3 regions of the Streptomyces akebiae genome follow, and region 1 is predicted to be linked to each of the others. Evidence: riboswitches for the same ligand, from Rfam matches in the RefSeq annotation. Region 1 holds a riboswitch; each other region holds the start of a gene.
The links. Region 1 has a riboswitch for cyclic di-AMP ahead of K1J60_RS11630 (M23 family metallopeptidase). Riboswitches for the same ligand answer to the same signal wherever they lie in the genome.

Region 1 (6,912 bases):
CAGGCCCTGGGCGTTCCCGGCGCCCGAGCGCGGCACCCTGGACAACGGCATGACCGTGCTGCGCTGCCACCGCCCCGGCCAGCAGGTCGTCGCCGTCGAGGTGCTCCTCGACGCGCCCCTGGACGCCGAGCCCGCCGGCATCGAGGGCGTCGCCACCATCATGACCAGGGCCTTCTCCGAGGGCACCGACAAGCACACGGCCGAGGAGTTCGCCGCCGAGCTGGAGCGCTGCGGCGCCACCCTCGACTCGCACGCCGACCACCCCGGTGTACGCCTGTCCCTCGAAGTGCCGGTGTCGCGGCTGGAGAAGGCCCTCGGCCTGCTCGCCGACGCCCTGCGGGCCCCCGCCTTCGAGGACGCCGAGATCGAGCGGCTGGTCGCCAACCGGCTCGACGAGATCCCGCACGAGACCGCCAATCCCGGTCGCCGGGCCGCCAAGGAGCTCTCCAAGCAGCTGTTCCCGGCCACCTCCCGGATGTCGCGGCCCCGCCAGGGCACCGAGGAGACCGTCGAGGGCATCGACTCCGCGGCCGTACGCGCCTTCTACGAGCGGCACGTACGCCCCGCGACGGCCACCGCCGTGGTCGTCGGCGACCTCACGGGGGTCGACCTCGACGCGCTGCTCGGCGACACCCTGGGCGCCTGGACCGGCTCCTCGGCGGCGCCGCGCCCCGTGCCGTCGGTGAGCGCGGACGACACCGGCCGCGTGATCATCGTGGACCGCCCCGGTTCCGTGCAGACCCAGTTGCTCATCGGCCGGGTGGGCGCCGACCGGCACGACCGCGTGTGGCCGGCCCAGGTGCTCGGCACCTACTGCCTCGGCGGGACCCTCACCTCCCGCCTGGACCGCGTCCTGCGCGAGGAGAAGGGCTACACCTACGGCGTGCGGGCGTTCGGCCAGGTTTTGCGGGCCGCGCCCGACGGTTCGGGCATCGCGATGCTCGCCATCAGCGGCTCCGTCGACACCCCCAACACCGGGCCGGCGCTCGACGACCTGTGGACGGTGCTGCGCACCCTCGCCGCCGAGGGCCTGACCGACGCCGAGCGTGACGTCGCCGTGCAGAACCTCGTCGGGGTCGCCCCCCTCAAGTTCGAGACGGCCGCGGCCGTGGCGAGCACGCTGGCCGACCAGGTCGAGCAGTACCTGCCGGACGACTACCAGTCGACGCTGTACCGCCAACTCGCCGCCACCGGCACCGTGGAGGCCACCGCCGCGGCCGTGAGCGCCTTCCCGGTGGACCGTCTGGTGACCGTCCTCGTCGGGGACGCCGCGCAGATCGAGGAGCCCGTCAGGGCCCTCGGAATCGGCGAAGTCACCGTCGTCCCGGCCGAGTAGGGGCTGACCGTACGGACGCGTGTCAGTGGGGCCCTGGTGACGGAAGAGTCACCAGGGCCCCCGTTTGTCCCTATTGATGGCGGAGGTTGCGTGTCTGACCTGTGGCGTACGCAACAAATCCTGTGATCCGTTTGTTATTTCGAAGACGGCCCACTTAGCGTCGGTCCGGCTGTTCGTCAGAAGTTCGCCGCAGCCGCGGCACCGGACAGTCATCGCCGAGTCCCCGCATGGCGCGAGCCAGGGGAGCCGGGGACCCATCACAGTCCCTGGGGTGAATCGGGTGCCCTTCGCGGAGCGACGCGAAACGAGGGGTAGCCGTAGGAGACCTTCCTGCTCCGAACCCGTCAGCTAACCCGGTAGGCGAGAAGGAAGGAAAGGACCAGCCACTTCATGGCGTTCACCCGCGCCCCCGGGAAGCACCGCCGTCCCGGCCGTGTGCAGCGCACGACCACGAGGAACGTGGGCGTAGCCGCTCTCACCACCACCGGTGTCCTCGGCACTCTGGCCGGCCCCGCGCTCGCCGCGGAAGAGCCCGCCGTCGAGCAGACCGGCCTGAACCAGATCATCACCCTCGGCGACACGGTCGCGGACCAGGTCGACGCCCAGGCCGTGGCCCAGCAGCAGGCCGCCGAGGTGGCCGCCGTCAAGAAGAAGGCGCAGGAGGAGGCCAGGAAGGCCGCCGCCGAGAAGGCCGAGCAGGAACGTGCCGCCGCCAAGGAGCGCGAGGAGATCAAGGCCCGCGCCGCCCGCGCGGCCGAGCGCGAGCGCCTCAACGCCTACGTCGCCCCCATCAGCGGCTCCTACATCTCCACCGGCTATAAGACCGGCGGCGCCGTCTGGTCCTCCGGCAGCCACACCGGTGTCGACTTCCACGCCGCGTCCGGTACGGCCGTCGTCGCCGTCGGCTCCGGCACCGTCGTCGAGGCGGGCTGGGGTGGCGCCTACGGCAACAACATCGTCATCAAGATGAACGACGGCACGTACACCCAGTACGGCCACCTGTCGTCCATCGGCGTCTCCGTCGGCCAGACGGTCACCCCCGGCCAGCAGATAGGCCTCTCCGGGGCGACCGGCAACGTCACCGGCGCCCACCTGCACTTCGAGGCCCGGACGACGGCCGAGTACGGCTCGGACATCGACCCCGCCGCGTACCTGCGCTCGCACGGCGTGAACGTCTGACGCGCTTCCGACGCTTCGCAGGAGGCCCCGGCTCACCGAGCCGGGGCTTTCCTCGTTGTGCGTACCTGCTGCGCAAACCTGTTGCGACGCACCTCTTGTGACGTACCTCCTGTCCAAAAAATATCCATGGATTCCGGTCCGCCATCGGAAATTCCGGCTCTCTGCAATAGAGTCGCTGGAACACACGTCAATCATCGACGTTTCACGGGGATTAAGGCGGAGGTCGGTCATGCGTATTCCGGCGCACTCGGTATGCACGGCGATCCGTGATGACATCGTCGCGGGTGTCTACGAGCGCGGCAGCCGGCTCACCGAGGAACTGCTCGCCCGCCGTTACGGCGTCAGTCGGGTGCCCGTGCGTGAGGCGTTGCGCACGCTGGAGGCCGAGGGCTTCGTGGTGACCCGTCGGCACGCGGGCGCGTGCGTCGCCGAGCCGACCGAGCAGGAGGCCGCCGACCTGCTGGAGATGCGCATGCTGCTGGAGCCCCTGGGGGCCGCCCGCGCCGCGCAGCGGCGTACGGAGGCCCACCTGAAGGTGTTGCGGGGCCTGGTCAGGCTGGGCCAGGAGCGGGCCAGGAGGGGCAACAGCGAGGATCTGCGCTCGCTGGGCGGCTGGTTCCACGAGACGCTCGCGCAGGCCTCCGGCAGCCCCGCCCTGACCTCGACACTCGCCCAGCTGCGGCACAAGATCGCCTGGATGTACGCGGTCGAGGCGCCGGCCGACCCCGTGGAGTCCTGGGCGGACCACGGCGGCATCGTGGACGCGGTCGCGCGCGGCGACAGCGACCGGGCCCGGGCGATCACGTCCCTGCACACCGAGCGGGCCACCGCCGCGCACCGGCTCCGATTTCCGGCCGGGGCCGGCGGGGCGGAGCGGCCGGAGCGTGTGAGGACTTCGCAACACCCCGTAAACATGCCGAGCCTGCGGCATTAACACAGGCGCCGTATACAAAGAGGGAAGAATTCCGAAGGGCATTATTTCTGCTGCCCGCAGAACGGAAACCGGACGGAAATGCGAAGGGCTCGCCCGATAAATCGGACGAGCCCTTCGGTGTGTCTGCGGGGCGGCTTTTCAGGCCTTTCCGCTTCGGTTACCCGGTCGCTCAGACCGTCTCGGGGAGTTCTTCGAGCCCCTCGGCGACGAGCTTCGCCAGACGGTCGAGCGCGGCGTCCGCGCCCTCGGCGTCGGAGGCGAGCACGATCTCCTCGCCGCCCTGGGCGCCGAGGCCCAGGACCGCGAGCATGGAGGCCGCGTTGACGGGGTTCCCGTCGGCCTTGGCGATCGTCACGGGGATACCGGAGGCCGTGGTGGCCCGGACGAAGATGGATGCGGGTCGGGCGTGGAGGCCCTCGGCCCAGCCGACGTTGACGCGGCGCTCAGCCATGTGATGCTGCCCTTCAGGTGTCTCGGGTGCTGCAGAGAGGTCTAGACCGGGTTGTCTAGACCAGTTTCCCATATGGGGCGACGTACCGGAACGGGCCCACGGCCTGACCGCGAACCGGCTGTCGCACTTCTGTTGTGCTTCTGTCGTGCGTCCCCCAGACTGCCCCGCGCCGTTGTCGGACGCGAGCCGTACTCTGGGGCCCATGCAGACCTCGTCGGACCGGCACGAGTACCCCGCCCACTGGGAGGCCGACGTGGTGCTGCGCGACGGCGGCACCGCACGCATCAGGCCCATCACCGTTGATGACGCCGAGCGTCTCGTCAGCTTCTACGAGCAGGTCTCGGACGAGTCGAAGTACTACCGCTTCTTCGCGCCGTACCCTCGCCTGTCCGCCAAGGACGTCCACCGCTTCACGCACCACGACTTCGTGGACCGGGTGGGGCTCGCCGCCACGGTCGGCGGCGAGTTCATCGCCACCGTACGCTACGACCGCATCGGCGCCGACGGGATGCCCGCGTCCGCCCCCGCCGACGAGGCCGAGGTCGCCTTCCTCGTGCAGGACGCCCACCAGGGCCGCGGCGTCGCCTCCGCCCTGCTCGAACACATCGCCGCCGTCGCCCGCGAGCGCGACATCAGACGCTTCGCCGCCGAGGTGCTGCCGGCCAACAGCAAGATGATCAAGGTGTTCACCGACGCCGGGTACCAGCAGCAGCGCAGCTTCGAGGACGGCGTCGTCCGGCTGGAGTTCGACCTGGAACCCACCGACCGCTCCCTCGCCGTCCAGCGCGCCCGGGAGCAGCGCGCCGAGGCCAGGTCCGTCCAGCGACTGCTCGCCCCCGGCGCGGTCGCGGTCGTCGGCGCCGGGCGCACGCCGGGCGGAGTGGGCCGCGGCGTGCTCGCCAACCTCCGGGACGCGGGCTTCACGGGGCGGCTCTACGCGGTCAACAAGGCGCTCGGGGAGGACGAGAAGGAACTCGCCGGGGTGCCCGCGCACCGGTCCGTCACCGACATCGAGGGACCCGTCGACCTCGCGGTGGTCGCCGTCCCCGCCGCCCATGTCCCCGAGGTCGTCGCCGAGTGCGGCGAGCACGGTGTGCAGGGCCTCGTGGTCGTCTCCGCCGGATACGCGGAGAGCGGGCCCGACGGGCGCGAACGCCAGCGCGAACTGGTGCGCCAGGCCCGCTCGTACGGCATGCGCATCATCGGGCCGAACGCCTTCGGCATCATCAACACCGCCCTCGACGTACGGCTCAACGCCTCGCTCGCCCCCGAGACACCGCGCTCCGGTCGCATCGGCCTCTTCGCCCAGTCCGGCGCCATCGGGATCGCCCTGCTCTCCCGGCTGCACCGGCGCGGGGGAGGGGTCACCGGGGTCACGGGCGTCTCCACGTTCGTCTCGTCCGGCAACCGCGCGGACGTGTCCGGGAACGACGTCCTCCAGTACTGGTACGACGACCCGGACACCGATGTCGTCCTGATGTACCTGGAGTCCATCGGCAACCCGCGCAAGTTCACCCGCCTCGCCCGACGCACGGCGGCGGTCAAGCCGCTCGTGGTGGTGCAGGGGGCGCGCCATGGCTCCGCGCCCCTGGGTCATGCCGTGCGCGCCACCCAGCTGCCCCACACCACCGTGTCCGCCCTGCTGCGGCAGGCAGGGGTGATCCGGGTCGACACGATCACGGAACTGGTCGACGCGGGGTTGCTGCTGGCCCGGCAACCGCTGCCGGCGGGGCCGCGGGTGGCGATCCTGGGGAACTCCGAGTCGCTCGGGATGCTCACCTACGACGCGTGTCTCTCCGAGGGGTTGCGACCGCTGCCGCCGCTGGATCTGACGACCGGGGCCTCGGCGGGGGACTTCCACGCGGCGTTGTCGAGGGCGCTGGCGGACGACTCGTGCGACGCGGTGGTGGTGACGGCGATACCCGCGCTGGGGGAGACGTCTCCGGGGGACGCGGCCCTGGCGGAGGCCCTGCGGTCGGCTGCCGCCGCCAACCCGTCGAAGCCGGTGCTGGTCGTCCACGTCGAGTTGGGCGGGCTCGCGGAGGCGTTGTCCGCCGCGGCCAGCACGGCACCCCACGCCACCGAGAGGCCCCCCGGCCCCTCGGCCTCGGACCACCCGCTCCGCCGATCGCCCACCGAGGAGAGCGAGGGGGCCGAAGCGACCCCGAGGACGGCAGGAACGGGCGCGGACACATCGTCGCCTGCCGGCGCGGCAAGCCCCGGAGGCCCCGGCGCGGCAGGTCCGGACATGACAGGTCCCGGCACGGCCGGTTCAGGTACGGGTGCAGGCGTAGGTACAGGTGACGAGGCCGGGGCGATGGCCCCTCCGGAGTCGGCTGATTCCCGCCTCATCCCCGCCTACCCCGCCGCCGAGCGGGCCGTTCGGGCGCTCTCCGAAGCCGTGAACTACGCCCAGTGGCGGCGGGAGGCGGCGGAGCCGGGCCGGGTGCCCGAGTACGAGGACATCGACGAGAAGGGGGCGGCCGAGCAGATCGACGCGCTGCTGGCCAGCGGCGAGGGACTCACTCTCGGGGCGGACGAGACGGGCGCGCTGCTCGCGCGGTACGGCATTCGCCTGTGGCAGGCGCGCCCCGCGCCGACGCCCGACGAGGCCGCGAAGGCGGCGCAGCTCATCGGCTATCCCGTCGCCCTCAAGACGACCGCCCCGCACCTGCGACACCGGGCCGACCTGGGCGGCGTACGGCTCGACCTGGCGGACGAGGAGCAACTGCGTCGGACGTACGCGGAGTTGACGGACCTCTTCGGAGGGCCGGACGAACTGCGCCCGGTCGTGCAGGGCATGGCTCCGCGCGGGGTCGACACGATCGTGCGGACCGTGGTGGACCCGGCGGCCGGAGCGGTGCTCTCGTTCGGGCTCGCCGGTCCCGCGTCGCAGCTGCTCGGGGACATGGCGCACCGCCTGATTCCGGCCACCGAGCGGGACGCGGCCGCACTGGTCCGATCGATCCGGACGGCACCCCTCCTCTTCGGCTGGAGGGGCTCGGCCCCCGT
Region 2 (6,912 bases), 6.1 Mb from region 1:
GCGTCCGCGATCATCTCCAGGTCGGCCTTGCCCGCCTGGCCCTCGCTGGTGAGGTAGTCGCCGAGGAAGATCGAGTTGGCCAGGTGCAGGGCGAGCGGCTGCATCGAGCGGAGATGGACCTCCCGGCCGCCCGCGATCCGCACCTCGCTGTCGGGACAGACGAACCGCACCATCGCCAGGATCCGCAGACAGCGCTGCGGGGTCAGGTTCCACTCCTTGGCGAGCGGGGTGCCCTCGAACGGGATCAGGAAGTTCACCGGAACGGAGTCCGGGTCCAGTTCGCGCAGCGAGAAGACCACGTCGACCAGGTCCTCGTCGCTCTCGCCCATGCCCGCGATCAGACCCGAGCAGGCCGACAGACCCGCCGCGTGCGCCTTGCGCACCGTGTCCACCCGGTCGGCGTACGTGTGCGTCGTGGTGATCTCGCCGTACGTCGCCTCGGACGTGTTCAGGTTGTGGTTGTAGGCGTCCGCGCCCGCCTCGCGCAGGCGTTCGGCCTGACCGTCGGAGAGCAGACCGAGGCAGGCGCACACCTCGACGCCCTCGTTCTGGTCCTTGATCGCCTTGATGGTGTCGGAGACCCGGTCGACGTCCCGGTCGGTCGGGCCACGCCCGGACGCCACCAGACAGACCCGCTTGGCGCCCCCGGCGAGCCCGGCCGCGGCTGCCTCGGAGGCCTCGTGAGGCTTGAGCCAGGTGTACTTCAGGATGCCGGCGGTCGAGCCGAGCCGCTGCGAGCAGTAGGAACAGTCCTCGGGACACAGTCCGGACTTGAGGTTGACCAGATAGTTCAGTTTCACCCGGCGCCCGAACCAGTGCAGGCGCACCTTCCCGGCCGCGGCCACCACGTCCAACAGCTCGTCGTCGGAGGTGCCGAGGACGGCGAGCGCCTCGGCACGGCTCAGCGGCTCGCGCCGGAGCCCCTTGTCCACCAGCGTGTTCAGCAGGTCCATGAGAGCCGATCCTGTCCTACGGGACCGCTCCCGGCCAAGGAGAGTTCGGACAACAGAGTGGGATCGACGTGTGGGTATTGCCACATCGTGGGCGGCTGGTCGGCCCGTTAGTGTCTGTGCACTGCCTACAAAAGCCCCAGCCGTGCCGTCCACGACAGCCCGGCGCCGGAGGCTGCCCACACCACCCCGGAGGACCCATGGCGTTCGGCTGGATCGACGAGCAGGCCTCGGCGCGCCGCCGGGCCGGTCTCGTACGGACCCTGCGCCCCCGTCCCGCCGACTCGCCGCTCCTCGACCTCGCGAGCAACGACTACCTGGGTCTGGCCCGGCACCCCGAGATCACCGAGGGCGCTGCCGAGGCCGCGCGCCGGTGGGGCGGCGGCGCCACCGGCTCCCGTCTCGTCACCGGCACCACCGAGCTGCACGGCGAGCTGGAGCGTGAACTCGCCGACTTCTGCGGCTTCGAGGCCGCCCTCGTCTTCTCCTCCGGCTACGCGGCCAACCTCGCCGCCGTCACCGCGCTCGCCCCGCACGGCTCCCTGATCGTCTCGGACGCCGGCAACCACGCCTCCCTCATCGACGGCTGCCGGCTGGCCCGGGGCACCACCCAGGTCGTGGCGCACGCCGATCCGGAGGCGGTCCGCAAGGCGCTGGCCACGGGCGGTGGGGTGCCTGCCGTCGCCGTCTCGGACACGGTGTTCTCCGTGGACGGCGACGCCGCCCCCCTGGCCTCCCTCGCCGCCGCCTGCCGTGCGTTCGGCGCCGGGCTCGTGGTGGACGACGCACACGGGCTCGGGGTCCTCGGCGACGGCGGCCGGGGCGCGCCGTACGCGGCGGGGCTCGCGGGCGACCCCGACGTGGTCGTGACGGTCACGCTGTCGAAGTCGCTGGGCAGCCAGGGCGGTGCGGTGCTCGGCCCCGCGAAGGTCATCGACCACCTGGTCAACGCGGCCCGGACGTTCATCTTCGACACGGGCCTCGCCCCGGCGGCCGCCGGCGCGGCACTCGCCGCGCTCCGGCTGCTGCGCCGTGAGCCGGAGCGCGCCGCACGGGCCCGGGAGGTGGCGCGGGAACTGCACACACGGCTGACGGCGTCGGGCCATGAAGCGGTGCGGCCCGACGCCGCCGTGGTGTCCGTACGCGCGCCGTCACCGGATCAGGCGGTGCGGTGGGCGGCGGACTGCCGTGCGGCGGGTCTCGCCGTCGGCTGTTTCCGCCCACCGTCCGTGCCCGACGGCGTTTCCAGGCTGCGGCTGACCGCCCGCGCGGATCTCACGCGGGGGCAGATCGACCGGGCCGTGGGGATCATCGGCGATACACGACCGTGAGTCGGCGTCAGGGCCGGGCGTCGCCGTAAGCGGAAGTACGAACGCTGTCGGTGGTGGTCACCGCAGCGTGGTGATGAATCCCTCCCAGGCGTCGGGTTCGAACAGCAGGGCGGGCCCCGCCGTGTTCTTCGAATCGCGTACGGCCACCAGGCCGGCCCAGCGGCCGGACGCGGGACGGGCCGTCTCCACGCAGTTGTTCATTCCCGTGCTGCGACTGCTGCGCAGCCATCGCACTCCGCGTAGTTCGGTACTGGTGGGTACGTTCCGAGGCAGTGCGGACATGGTGCCTCCTTACGCGCCGGCGGCTAGCCCGGCGATGTAATCCAACGAGTCCTCGGGCGAAAGGGCGTGGATCTGAAGGGCGTTGAAGGCCTCGACATACGCCTTGAGGTCTTCTTTCCGTTCGAGGTAGAGGCTACTCGTCAAGTGGTCGAGAACAACCACGTCCAGATCGGATGTGCTCCGAAATGAGAAAATTACGAAAGGGCCCGTGACGCCGATGTGCGCCCCGGCAGTGAACGGGAGCACCTGCAGTCGCACCTGGGGAAGGCGGGCCGCCTCGACCAGCCGGCCCAGCTGCCGGGCCATGATCTCGGGCCCGCCCACCTCACGTCGGAGAACGCCCTCGTCGAGCACGGCGCTCAGCTTCAGCGGCGGGTTCCCCCGCAGCACTTCCTGCCGCGCCAGCCGCACCTCCACGAGCGCGTCGAGTTTGTCGTCTTCCAGCCCCTCCACCGCGGCCCGTGTCACCGCCCGCGCGTACTCGGGAATCTGCAGCAGACCCGGCACCACCGAGGTCTCCAGCGTCCGCATCCCCCCGGCCTGCGACTCCAGGCTGATGAAGTCCCGGTACGTCGGCGGCAGTACGCCCCGGTACGCGTGCCACCAGTTGTGCCGCCCGCCGCCGTCCTCGGAGCCCGCCAACGCCAGGAGCAGCTCCCGTAATTCGGTGTCGTCGACCCCGTACGCGTCCAGGAGCTTGCGTACGTCCGCAGGCTTCACCCCGCTGGCGCCCGTCTCGATCCGGCTCACCTTGGACTGGTGCCAGCCCACGCGATGGGCCGCCTCGATACTGGTGAGCGCGGAACGGGTGCGCAGGACACGCAACTCGGCACCGAGCTTGCGGCGGCGCACCGCCGGACCGTACTGCATGGGATTCTCCTTCCGCCCGGCGCGCGAAGTCGGGGTGACGACAGAGGATGGACGACAACCCCATCCGAATACGCTCGGCCGTCGGACAGTTCACCGCTTCGAGCGACAGATATATGCATATCTTGGTGGATCGCCACCCGTGACAGCCCAGGTAGTGGCAGTCTGGCGCGAAGCACCAGTCCGGGACCGTAGTCGAACCATCCGCTCCCTGTCGGACACCGGTCCCGTGGGAAAGGGACGCCTCGCCATGGCAGATCACCTGGAAGCATCCGTCACTCTGCCGAGCGATCCCGCCTCGGTGTCCACGGCCCGGAACTACGTCGCCGACGTGCTCGCCGAATGGGGCCTGCCGGGCGACACCGACATCGCGGACACCGTGCGCCTGATCGTGTCCGAACTCGCCACCAACGCCGTCCAGCACACCCTCGGTCAGTCGCCCACCTTCACCGTGGACATCGCCCTCGACCGGGACGAGCAGCTGCGCATCGGTGTCACCGACAGCCATCCACGCTTCCCGAAACGGCTGCCGGCCGCCGTCCAGCAGGACAACGGCCGGGGCATGGTCATCATCCGCTGGCTGACCGCCGAGTGCGGCGGCAGGCTCAGCGTCAGACCCACCCGGGAGGGCGGTAAGACCGTAGCGATCGAACTGCCGTGGACGGTTCCCGCGCAGCCGGTCAGCGCGGGCGGTCCGCAGGAAACCTGACGAGATCCTCGTCCGTGGGCGTGGGCGTGGGCGTGGGCGTGGGCGTGGACGTGGACGTGGTTGCGGTTGCGTTCGTGGCCGTGTGTCCGCGGTCTGCGCCGGTGTTCGTGGCCGTTCCCGTGTCGTCGAGTCGTCGCGGTCGGAGAGGCGGCCCACCAGTTTCGGGAGCACGGCCCACAGGAGCAGGCAGATGAGGAAGGTGCCGGCCCCGGCGGCGATCCCGGCCTTCCGGCCGAGCGTCACGTCCACGACGAGCAGGACGGATCCGGTGAAGGCCGGCATCAGCACGATCAATCCCGCGGTGGCCAGCCGGGACGAGACCTGGACGATGACGGGCTTGGCGTTCTGCTGGAAGAGCGAGCGGTGCAGGGCGGCCGGGGCGGTGAAGAGCGTCGCCGCGAGGACCGCGAGCAGCAGGGTGACGACGTATGTGGCGCGCTGGACGGAGTCCAGGTCGGGGAAGCGCGGTGTGAAGGCCAACGTCAACAGGAACGCGAAGAGGATCTGTACCCCGGTCTGGGTGACGCGCAACTCCTGGAGCAGCTCGGAGAAATTGCGGTCGGCGCGTTCGAGGGGGGTCTCGTTGCGTGCGGGACGGGTGCGTTCGTCGGCCATGGTCGAACGTGTATCCAAAACCGCCGGTCGCACGCCTGCCGGGGGCGGCGGAGAACTCAGCCGCCCCCGACGGTGGGTCAGCGGACCCGGCCGTACCAGACGTTCTTCGTCCAGAGCTTCTGCAGTCGGACGACGTCACCCGTCTTCGGCGAGTGCCAGATCTTTCCCTTCCCCGCGTAGATACCGACGTGGTAGACGTTCGAGCCCGAGTGGAAGAAGACCAGGTCTCCGAGCTTGCGGCTGCTCGCGGAGATGTGCTTCGTCTTGTTGTACTGCTGCTGAGCAGTACGGGGCAGCTTCTTGCCCGCCTTCTTGAACGAGTAGAGCGTCAGCCCTGAGCAGTCGAACCTGCTCGGGCCCGTGGCGCCGTACTTGTAAGGGGAGCCCTTCTTGGAAGCCGCGACCTTGAGTGCCTTCGACGCCACCGTGGCGGCCTCGGCGTCGGCTGCGACGCCCGGGACCACGATGCTGCCGCTGACAGCGGCGATGGTCAGAGCCGAGGCCGTGCCGGCCCGGGTCAACAGCGACGGGACACGATTCAGCGCAGTCATGCGCAACCCTTCGTCAGCCGCCTGTGAAGGATGACCTGTCGGATTCGGGCTGGCGAAGTTGCCCGGCCGCTGACGCGGCTTCACCCCAAGGGCTGCTCGGCGCGGTCATGGCTTGACCGTTCCGGCGACCCGTCGTGCTTGGGTCCTCCACTCCTGCCGATGCACTCCTGTCGACCGGTCATCCGGGCGGCGGCAGGACTCGGCGTCCACCCGGATCGCCCCGCCGCTGCGGCGGGGGCTTGTCGTCAGGAAGGGATCTTGACGCACGGACGTCCGAAAATCCCAACGGAACCACGGATTTGTGGTCTTACTCACCACTCGCCCGTTCGGGTGGACAGAGCATTTTCGGCTGGTGTGTCCAGGCGGTCGAGGACGTCCGCACCAGCACCGGAATGATGCGTTCCGGCCTCGTGCCAGCCATGTTGCGCAACTTCACAGGTCCTCACGACGTATGGGCCGATAGGTCGATCGCGGTAGGCCGTCCGGACGGCACGAAGCCTGGACCGGACGCCCCGTCAGTAGTACGGCGAGCGCCCCGGGATCGGTTCAGGCCGGCGAGTCCTCGGGCTCCGGCGGCAGCGCCACCCGGCCCGCCCGTCGCTCGCCGTCCAGGACCCGCAGGGCTCGCGCGAGCGTCGGGGCGTGCACCTCGTTCTCCCCGCGCCTGTGCATCAGCTCGAGCGCGTCGCGCAGAGCGGTCGCCTTGGCGACGAGAGCCTGCGCCGCGCGCAACCCGCGGTACGTATCGCCCGGTCGGGCCGGATTGATCCGGCCGAGCAGATCGACCACGTCCAGGTAACGGTCGATCAGCTCGGCCTCGGCGCGCGTGAGCGCGGGCAACGGCGGCAGTTCGGGTGGGAGCATCGACGGCTCACCTCGCGCCGGGGAGCGTGCGCGTGGTCCTGTGGCTCGGGATCACCCGATCGGCCAGGCCGTACTCCACCGCCGCCTCCGCGTCGAGGAACGTGTCCCGCTCGATGTCGGCGCTGATCCGCTCCGGGCTCCGGCCCGTGTGCCGGACGAGCATCTCCTCCAGCCTGCGGCGATTGCGCGTCAGTTCCTGGGCCTGGATCGCCAGATCGTCGGCCTGTCCCTCGATCCGTTCGGCCACCGCCGGCTGGTGGATCAGTACACGCGCCCCCGGAAGCACGAACCGCTTGCCCGGCGTGCCCGCCGCGAGCAGCACCGCGGCGGCCGAACCCGCCTGCCCCAGGCAGATGGTCTCCACGTCGCAGGTGACGAAGCGGATGGTGTCGTAGATCGCCGTCATCGCGCTGAACGAGCCGCCGGGCGAGTTGATGTACAGCGAGATGTCGCGGTCCGGCGACTGGTGCTCGAGGTGCATGAACTGCGCCATCACGTCGTTCGCCGACGTGTCGTCGATCTGCGTCCCGAGGAACACGATCCGTTCTTCCAGCAACTTCGAGTACGGATCCATCGTTCGGTGACCCGCAGTGGTGCGCTCGGTGAACCCGGGCAGCACCTGGCGGGCCGACGGTCGGTTCGCGGGCATGGGACACGCCTCCTCTGATCGACTCTGTCAAAAATGTACAGGACGTACGTATGCGGGGAGGGGAGGATCGGCCGAAAGCGAAAATCCGCGCGGG
Region 3 (6,912 bases), 3.4 Mb from region 1:
TGCTGCCGGCGGCGGCTTCGGGGAGGAAGGGCTGGTAGGTCATGTACGACCGGGGGTCGACGACCGTGACGGTCGCCTCGCCGTAGCGCATCTTCTTGAGGATGCGCCGAGCTGCGTACAGGCCTACGTACCCACCGCCTACTACGAGGATCCTGGGACGCTCCGTGGTGCTCATGCCATCGAGTATGTACCCGCCATACGGGGGTCGCTCGTGCGCCCCTTCACAAGCTTCCCCACCCCCTCTGCTACACTCCGCGACCCCTGTTTCCCGGACCACGCCCCACCAGGGGACCGACCGGGGGGTTTGACCGTTGTCAAGGCCGCGTGAACTGCCGTTCCGGCCGCTCGAAGGCTCTGGACCACCCTTCGGTTTCACACGGACGAGACCCCCGCGAAACCCCGGCGGGGACGCCTTGTTGACCCCTGGGACCGCCGGAACGCTCTGCGGAGCCTCAAAACATCGCTCAACAGGGGCGATTCTCTTGTGAAGAACTTCACGAAGTTTCTCGGCGGCGCATCGACGAGGGGTGCCGGAGCACCCCTCGGACGCGCTCATACGTTATCCGAACAGCTCAAGCGAGGCTACCGGCGAGTAGTAAACACTCCCTCACAGGAGCCCGCGACCCTCCGGGAGGACCCCGGGGGCCACCCGCGAGCTACGCGACGGACCAGGCGATTCCGTCCAGAATGTCGTGTTCGCTCACCACGACCTCCGTCGCCCCGATCCGCTCCATGATCGACAGGAGGACGAGGGCGCCCGCCGCGATCACGTCCACCCGCCCGGGATGCATCGACGGAACGGCCTCCCGCTCGGCGTGCGTGGACCGCAGCAGCCACTCGGTGATCTCCCTGACCCGGTCGTACGGGATCCGGGAGTGGTGGATGGCCACCGAGTCGTAGGCGGGCAGGTCCTGGGCGATCGCGGACAGGGTCGTGACCGAACCGGCGAGCCCGACCAGGGTGTGCGCCTCGCTCAGCGGCACGTCCCGCTCGGCGAGGTCGAGGGCCGCCTCGATGTCGGCACGGATCGCGGCGACCTGCTCCGGCGCGGGAGGGTCGACGACCGCCCCGTCCCGGACGAGGTGCCGCTCGGTCAGCCGGACGCAGCCGATGTCCACCGAGCGGGCGCCGCGCACATGATCGTCCCCGACGACGAACTCGGTGGAGCCGCCGCCGATGTCCACGACCAGGTACGGCCTGGTGAGGTCGGTGCGGCCCGCCAGTTCCCTGGTCGCGCCGGTGAAGGAGAACTCGGCCTCCGCGTCGCCGGAGATCACCTCGGGCTCGACGCCGAGGATGTCGAACACCCCGCGCACGAACTCGTCCCGGTTCTCGGCGTCCCGGGAGGCCGAGGTGGCGACGAAACGGAGCCGCTCGGCGCCCAGCTCCTTGATGACGGCCGCGTACTCACGGCAGGCCGCGAAGGTCCGCTCCAGCGCATCGGGGGCCAGTCGGCCGGTGCGGTCCACGCCTTGGCCGAGCCGGACGATGGTCATCCGCCGGTCCAGCTCCACCAGTTCACCGGTGGCCGGGTCGCAGTCGGCGACGAGGAGCCGGATGGAGTTCGTACCGCAGTCGACGGCGGCGACCCGGGTCACTGGTCGGCCTCCTCGGAGGTCTCCGGCGCGGGCACCACGCACGGGCCCTTCGCCCACCACTCCGGCAGCATCGCGATCGCCTCGTCGCCCAGCGGGTTGACGCCGGGACCGGCGGCCAGCGAGTGCCCGACGAGGACGTGCAGGCACTTCACCCGGTCCGGCATGCCGCCGGCGCTCGGGAAGCCCTCCAGGACCTCGATCTCGTCGCGGCGGGCGATGTAGTCCTCGTGCGCGGCCCGGTAGGCGGCGGCGAGTTCGGGGTCCGTCTCCAGTCGCCGCGTCATCTCCTTCATCACGCCGTTCGCCTCCAGCGTGCCGATCGCGGAGGCCGCGCGCGGGCACGTCAGGTAGTACGTCGTGGGGAAGGGCGTCCCGTCCGGCAGGCGCGGCGCCGTCTCGACGACGTCCGGCTGTCCGCAGGGGCAGCGGTGCGCGATGGCGCGCAGCCCGCGCGGCGGACGCCCGAGCTGCTGCTGGAAGGCCTCGACGTCGGCGTCGGTCGGCTCGGTGCGCGGGGTGGGCGGCGGAGGGGTCTGCATAACCTGCTACTCAAGTCCTCGGTGTGGCTCATCGGTTGACGGTCACGAAGGTGGCCGTTCAGCTGTCGGCGGCGTCGGCCTTGTCGACCCCGTCCCAGACATTGGTGTACCAGGGGCGGTCGGCCGCCCCCTGTGTCGTACGGGACTGCTTCGCCGCGTCCGGGTCGATCATCGTGTAACCGGTCTCGCCCGGCATCACATAGTGCAGCCGCTCCCGGATGCGCTGCTCGGCGTACGCGTCGTCCTGCCAGCGCGCCTTGAGGTCACGCAACTCCTCGACCCGCTCTCGCGCCTCCTCGCGCTGCCGCTGCATGTCGGCGATCTCGGCGCGCTGGGAGACGTACTGCCTTATGGGATAGGCGAGCGCCACGATCATCGAGCAGAGGACGAGGGCGAGGAGCGCGGCCCGGCCGGTCAGCCGGGAACGGCGGGCCTGGCGCTTGGTCTGGGAGCGGTAGACCCGGGCGGCCGTCTGCTCACCGAGCACCTTCAGCCGCGTCGCGGTGGAGAAACGGTCCCGGTCCCGGTCCTTCACGGCCATGTCCCGCTTCCCCTTCCGCTTCTGCCTTCTCCCACGCGCACGCGCGTACGTCCCCGCACACGGTACGGGACCGGTACGGGGACGTACGTACGACTGGCTCAGGCTTGGCCCTCAACGGGTCAGCCGACGGCTCAGCCCTTGAAGCGCGGGAAGGCGCTGCGGCCGGCGTAGACCGCGGCGTCGTCGAGGATCTCCTCGATGCGCAGCAGCTGGTTGTACTTGGCGACGCGGTCCGAGCGGGCCGGGGCGCCGGTCTTGATCTGGCCGCAGTTCACGGCGACGGCGAGGTCGGCGATGGTGACGTCCTCGGTCTCGCCGGAGCGGTGGGACATCATGCACTTGAAGCCGTTGCGCTGGGCCAGCTCGACGGCGTCCAGGGTCTCGGTCAGCGAACCGATCTGGTTGACCTTGACGAGCAGGGCGTTGGCGGAGCCCTCCTCGATGCCGCGGGCGAGGCGCTCGGGGTTGGTGACGAAGAGGTCGTCGCCGACGATCTGGACCTTGTCGCCCAGCTTCTCGGTGATGGTGTTCCAGCCGGCCCAGTCGTCCTCGAACAGCGGGTCCTCGATGGAGACGAGCGGGTACGACGCGACGAGGTCGGCGTAGTACTCCGTCATCTCGGCGGCGGAGCGCTCCTTGCCCTCGAAGGTGTAGACGCCGTCCTTGTAGAACTCGGAGGCGGCGACGTCCAGCGCGAGGGCGATCTGCTCGCCGGGGGTGTAACCGGCCTCCTTGATGGCCTCGAGGATGAGGTCGAGGGCGGCGCGGTTGGACTCCAGGTTCGGGGCGAAGCCGCCCTCGTCGCCGAGGCCGGTGGACAGGCCCTTGGTCTTCAGCACCTTCTTGAGGGTGTGGTAGACCTCGGCGCCCCAGCGCAGGGCCTCGGAGAAGGACTCCGCGCCGATGGGGGCGATCATGAACTCCTGGATGTCCACGTTGGAGTCGGCGTGCGAGCCGCCGTTCAGGATGTTCATCATCGGAACGGGCAGCAGGTGCGCGTTCGGGCCGCCCAGGTAGCGGAAGAGCGGGAGGTCGCTGGCCTCGGAGGCGGCGTGGGCGACGGCGAGGGAGACGCCGAGGATGGCGTTGGCGCCGAGGGAGCCCTTGTTGTCGGTGGCGTCCAGGTCGAACATCGCCTGGTCGATCAGGCGCTGCTCGGTGGCGTCGTAGCCGACGAGCTCCGGGCCGATCTGCTCGATCACGGCGAGGACGGCCTTCTCGACGCCCTTGCCGAGGTAGCGGTTGGGGTCGCCGTCACGGAGCTCGATGGCTTCGAAGGCACCGGTGGAGGCGCCGGACGGAACGGCGGCACGACCCGTGCTGCCGTCGTCGAGGCCGACCTCGACCTCGACGGTGGGGTTGCCTCGCGAGTCGAGGATTTCCCGGGCTACGACGACGTCGATGGACGGCACGAGCATCTCCTTCATGGGATGTGACGCGGAACTGCGGGGCCCGCGGGCCCTGCGACTAGAGCCTAACCGCCCCGGGCTCGTCGGCAGCCGACCGACCGTCCCGTGGACAGACAGACCGTACCCATTGTTTCAGGCCGGAACAAAGGGGGGTGGGCCGGAAAGTGAACAGAAAGGCGGAGCGGCGCGGAAACGGCCGGGCCCGGGCGGGGCGACCGGGCATGAAAAAACCCCGCCCCGGTGCGTACGGGGGAATGCGCACCGGGGCGGGGAGCCCGTGGGGACGGGGGGACGGCCCTCACGAGGTCTTCACTATGGAGGACACGGATGTGAGCGGGCTGTGGTTCAGCCGGGAAGCGGCCCGAATTCTCGGCCCGGCCGAACCGGCCCCGCCTGCCCGGCCGTGGGGGACGGCCGTGGGGGCGGCAGGCGTGTGGCGACCGTCGCCGACGCCGCGGGTCAGCTCAGGTGGAGCTGCTGGCCCGGGTAGATGAAGTCGGCGTCGTCGATGATGTCCTTGTTCAGCTCGAAGAGCTTCTCCCAGCCACCCTTGACGTTCTTCTTCGCGGCGATGCCACTGAGGGTGTCGCCGGTGACGACCTTGTACTCGCCGTCGCCCTTCTTGACCTTCTTGCCGGTCGGGGTCTCGACGGTGGCGCGCTCGGAGGAGCGGGAGGCGCGGGTGTCCTCGGTGCTCTTCTTGGTGCTCTGCTGCGAGGAGCCGGAGTCCGAGGAGCCGGAGGAGGCGGCGGCGCCGTCGTACGAGGCGCCGGACAGGCCCTTGCCGCAGACCGGCCAGGCACCCTTGCCCTGGCCCGCGAGGACCTTCTCGGCGATCGCGATCTGCTGGGCCTTGGTCGCCTGGTCGGCGGTGGAGGCGTACTGCGTGCCGCCGTAGCCGGCCCAGGTGGAGGCGGAGAACTGCAGGCCGCCGTAGTAGCCGTTGCCGGTGTTTATGGACCAGTTGCCGCCGGACTCGCACTGGGCGACGGCGTCCCACTCGGAGGCGGTGGCGGCGGAGGCGCTGCCGGCGGCCATCAGCGGGGCGGCGATGGCGGCGGCGCCGGTGACACCGGCGACGGCGATGGCGCGAGCAGACCGATGAAGAACGGCCGGACGACGGTGCTTGCCCTTGCTGGAAAACAGCATGGAGAGATCCCCTCACCGACGCCTGCGAGGTGAGCTGTCGGGTTCGGGCCGGTTGAGTTGCCCGGCCGCGCACGCTCGCCTCTCGGCTCACGTCGCGCGGCTTCACCCCGAGCCGGTTCCGGACGTACGCCCCCGAAGGGCCGCAACCACCGGACCCGGCACTTACCTTGGGTCCCCCGCTCCTGCCTACGGCGCTTGACGCGACGACTGTTCCTTGCGGCCGTTGGCAGGATTCGGCGTACCGACCGCAGGGGCCCGCTGTGGCGAGCGGTCACGACCGTAAACACGTGATTGCCCGGATTTCAAAGACGATCAGGGGGTCTGTGATTCATCTCCCACCTAGATCAAAACGGGCATTCAGGGGCGAACAGTGACCTGAACTGTCGCTACTTTTCGCCCGTTTCGGCACCGACTTCGAGGGTCTGACCGGGAAGGATGAGGTCCGGGTCGGTTCCTACCGTGCCCTCGTTCTCGGCGTACAGCTCGCGCCACCCACCGGTCAGGTCCAGCGAGTTCGCGATCCGCGTCAGACTGTCGCCCGCGCGGACGGTGTAGGCGCCGTCCGCGGCCTCCCGCGCCGCGTCGCCACCGCGGGAGGCGTGACGGCCGGAGGGGGTGGAGTCGGCGGCGCGCGAGCCGTCGGTCACGTCCGCGCCGACCTCCGCGCCGGAGGCGCTCTCGTCGGCACTGGCGCCGCGATGGCGACCGGTGCCGCCTTCACCCTCGTCAGCCGAAGAGCCATCACTCTGTTCCGACTTGTCCGCTTTTGAACCCTCGGAGGCCGTGGAGCCGTCCGAGTCACCCGAGTCGGCGTCGGCGCCCGTACCGGTCCTGGCCTTGGTGGACCCTTCGAAGGCGTCGGAGGTCGAGTCGCCCGAGGCGTCGGAGTCGGTGGAGTCGGCGGACTTTGCCGAGTCGGCCCCGTCGACCTTGCCGGAAGAACCGGATGGATCCGAAGAACTAGACGAACCCGATGTACCGGACGAATCGGATGAACCAGACGGGTCATCCGAATCCGTCGAGTCGCCCGCGACGCCCGTGTCCACGTCGGCGGAACCCGAGTCACCGCCGAGGTTGTGGAGCAGACCGCAGGTGGCCCAGACACCGACGCCCTGGTCGGCGAGCACCTTCTCGGCGACGGCTATCTGCTGCGAACGACTGGCCTGATCGGCGCTGGTCGCGTAGTCGAGGCCGCCGTACTTCTCCCAGTTCGCCTGGGTGAGCTGGAGGCCGCCGTAGCGTCCGTTCCCGGTGTCCGCGCTCCAGAAGCCGCCGCTCTCGCACTCCGCCACCTGGTCCCAGGTGGTTCCGCTGGCCGCGCTCGCGCCGGTGGCGCCGAGCAGGGGGATCGCGATGGCCGAGCCGGTCACTCCGGCCGCGACGAGGAGGGCGGGAGCCTGACGGGGGCGACGGTGTCGACCGTTCCCGGAGAGCATGCGGTTGCCTTTCACGCGACAGCGGTGACCGGTGCGAAGGGTGTGGGGTGACCCCTTCGCACTGACGTGTGAACGTAGCGGGAGTCGATCAGTTGTCACAAGTCAATGCAGCGCAGATCACGTGAAGATCACAGACTTGAGGGAGTGTCACTTTCCGTCGCGGAATGGGGTAGTGCTACGGGCTGCCCGGGTACTACTACGTACCGCTTACGAACCGCGTCACGAACCGCTCCCGGACCG

Region 2: another riboswitch for cyclic di-AMP. It lies ahead of K1J60_RS38205 (C40 family peptidase); the one in region 1 lies ahead of K1J60_RS11630 (M23 family metallopeptidase).
Region 3: another riboswitch for cyclic di-AMP. It lies ahead of K1J60_RS26225 (LysM peptidoglycan-binding domain-containing protein); the one in region 1 lies ahead of K1J60_RS11630 (M23 family metallopeptidase).

What each region holds. Positions count from the first base shown of each region.
Region 1 is NZ_CP080647.1:2,693,626-2,700,537, reverse strand. Features, by position in the region: gene K1J60_RS11635 (M16 family metallopeptidase) at 1-1,336, shown strand, start outside; cyclic di-AMP (ydaO/yuaA leader) riboswitch at 1,540-1,713, shown strand; gene K1J60_RS11630 (M23 family metallopeptidase) at 1,727-2,515, shown strand; gene K1J60_RS11625 (GntR family transcriptional regulator) at 2,745-3,449, shown strand; gene K1J60_RS11620 (HPr family phosphocarrier protein) at 3,619-3,900, opposite strand; gene K1J60_RS11615 (bifunctional acetate--CoA ligase family protein/GNAT family N-acetyltransferase) at 4,103-6,912, shown strand, end outside.
Region 2 is NZ_CP080647.1:8,780,768-8,787,679, forward strand. Features, by position in the region: gene bioB (biotin synthase BioB) at 1-953, opposite strand, end outside; gene K1J60_RS38180 (8-amino-7-oxononanoate synthase) at 1,151-2,281, shown strand; gene K1J60_RS38185 (DUF397 domain-containing protein) at 2,339-2,563, opposite strand; gene K1J60_RS38190 (helix-turn-helix domain-containing protein) at 2,573-3,433, opposite strand; gene K1J60_RS38195 (ATP-binding protein) at 3,681-4,139, shown strand; partial or broken gene K1J60_RS38200 (DUF6328 family protein) at 4,248-4,754, opposite strand; gene K1J60_RS38205 (C40 family peptidase) at 4,832-5,305, opposite strand; cyclic di-AMP (ydaO/yuaA leader) riboswitch at 5,309-5,479, opposite strand; gene K1J60_RS38210 (hypothetical protein) at 5,852-6,169, opposite strand; gene K1J60_RS38215 (ATP-dependent Clp protease proteolytic subunit) at 6,177-6,818, opposite strand.
Region 3 is NZ_CP080647.1:6,071,348-6,078,259, reverse strand. Features, by position in the region: gene K1J60_RS26250 (NAD(P)/FAD-dependent oxidoreductase) at 1-175, opposite strand, end outside; gene K1J60_RS26245 (Ppx/GppA phosphatase family protein) at 657-1,598, opposite strand; gene K1J60_RS26240 (DUF501 domain-containing protein) at 1,595-2,137, opposite strand; gene K1J60_RS26235 (FtsB family cell division protein) at 2,196-2,678, opposite strand; gene eno (phosphopyruvate hydratase) at 2,810-4,090, opposite strand; gene K1J60_RS26225 (LysM peptidoglycan-binding domain-containing protein) at 4,547-5,236, opposite strand; cyclic di-AMP (ydaO/yuaA leader) riboswitch at 5,241-5,440, opposite strand; gene K1J60_RS26220 (LysM peptidoglycan-binding domain-containing protein) at 5,623-6,672, opposite strand; gene K1J60_RS26215 (cytochrome P450 family protein) at 6,892-6,912, opposite strand, start outside.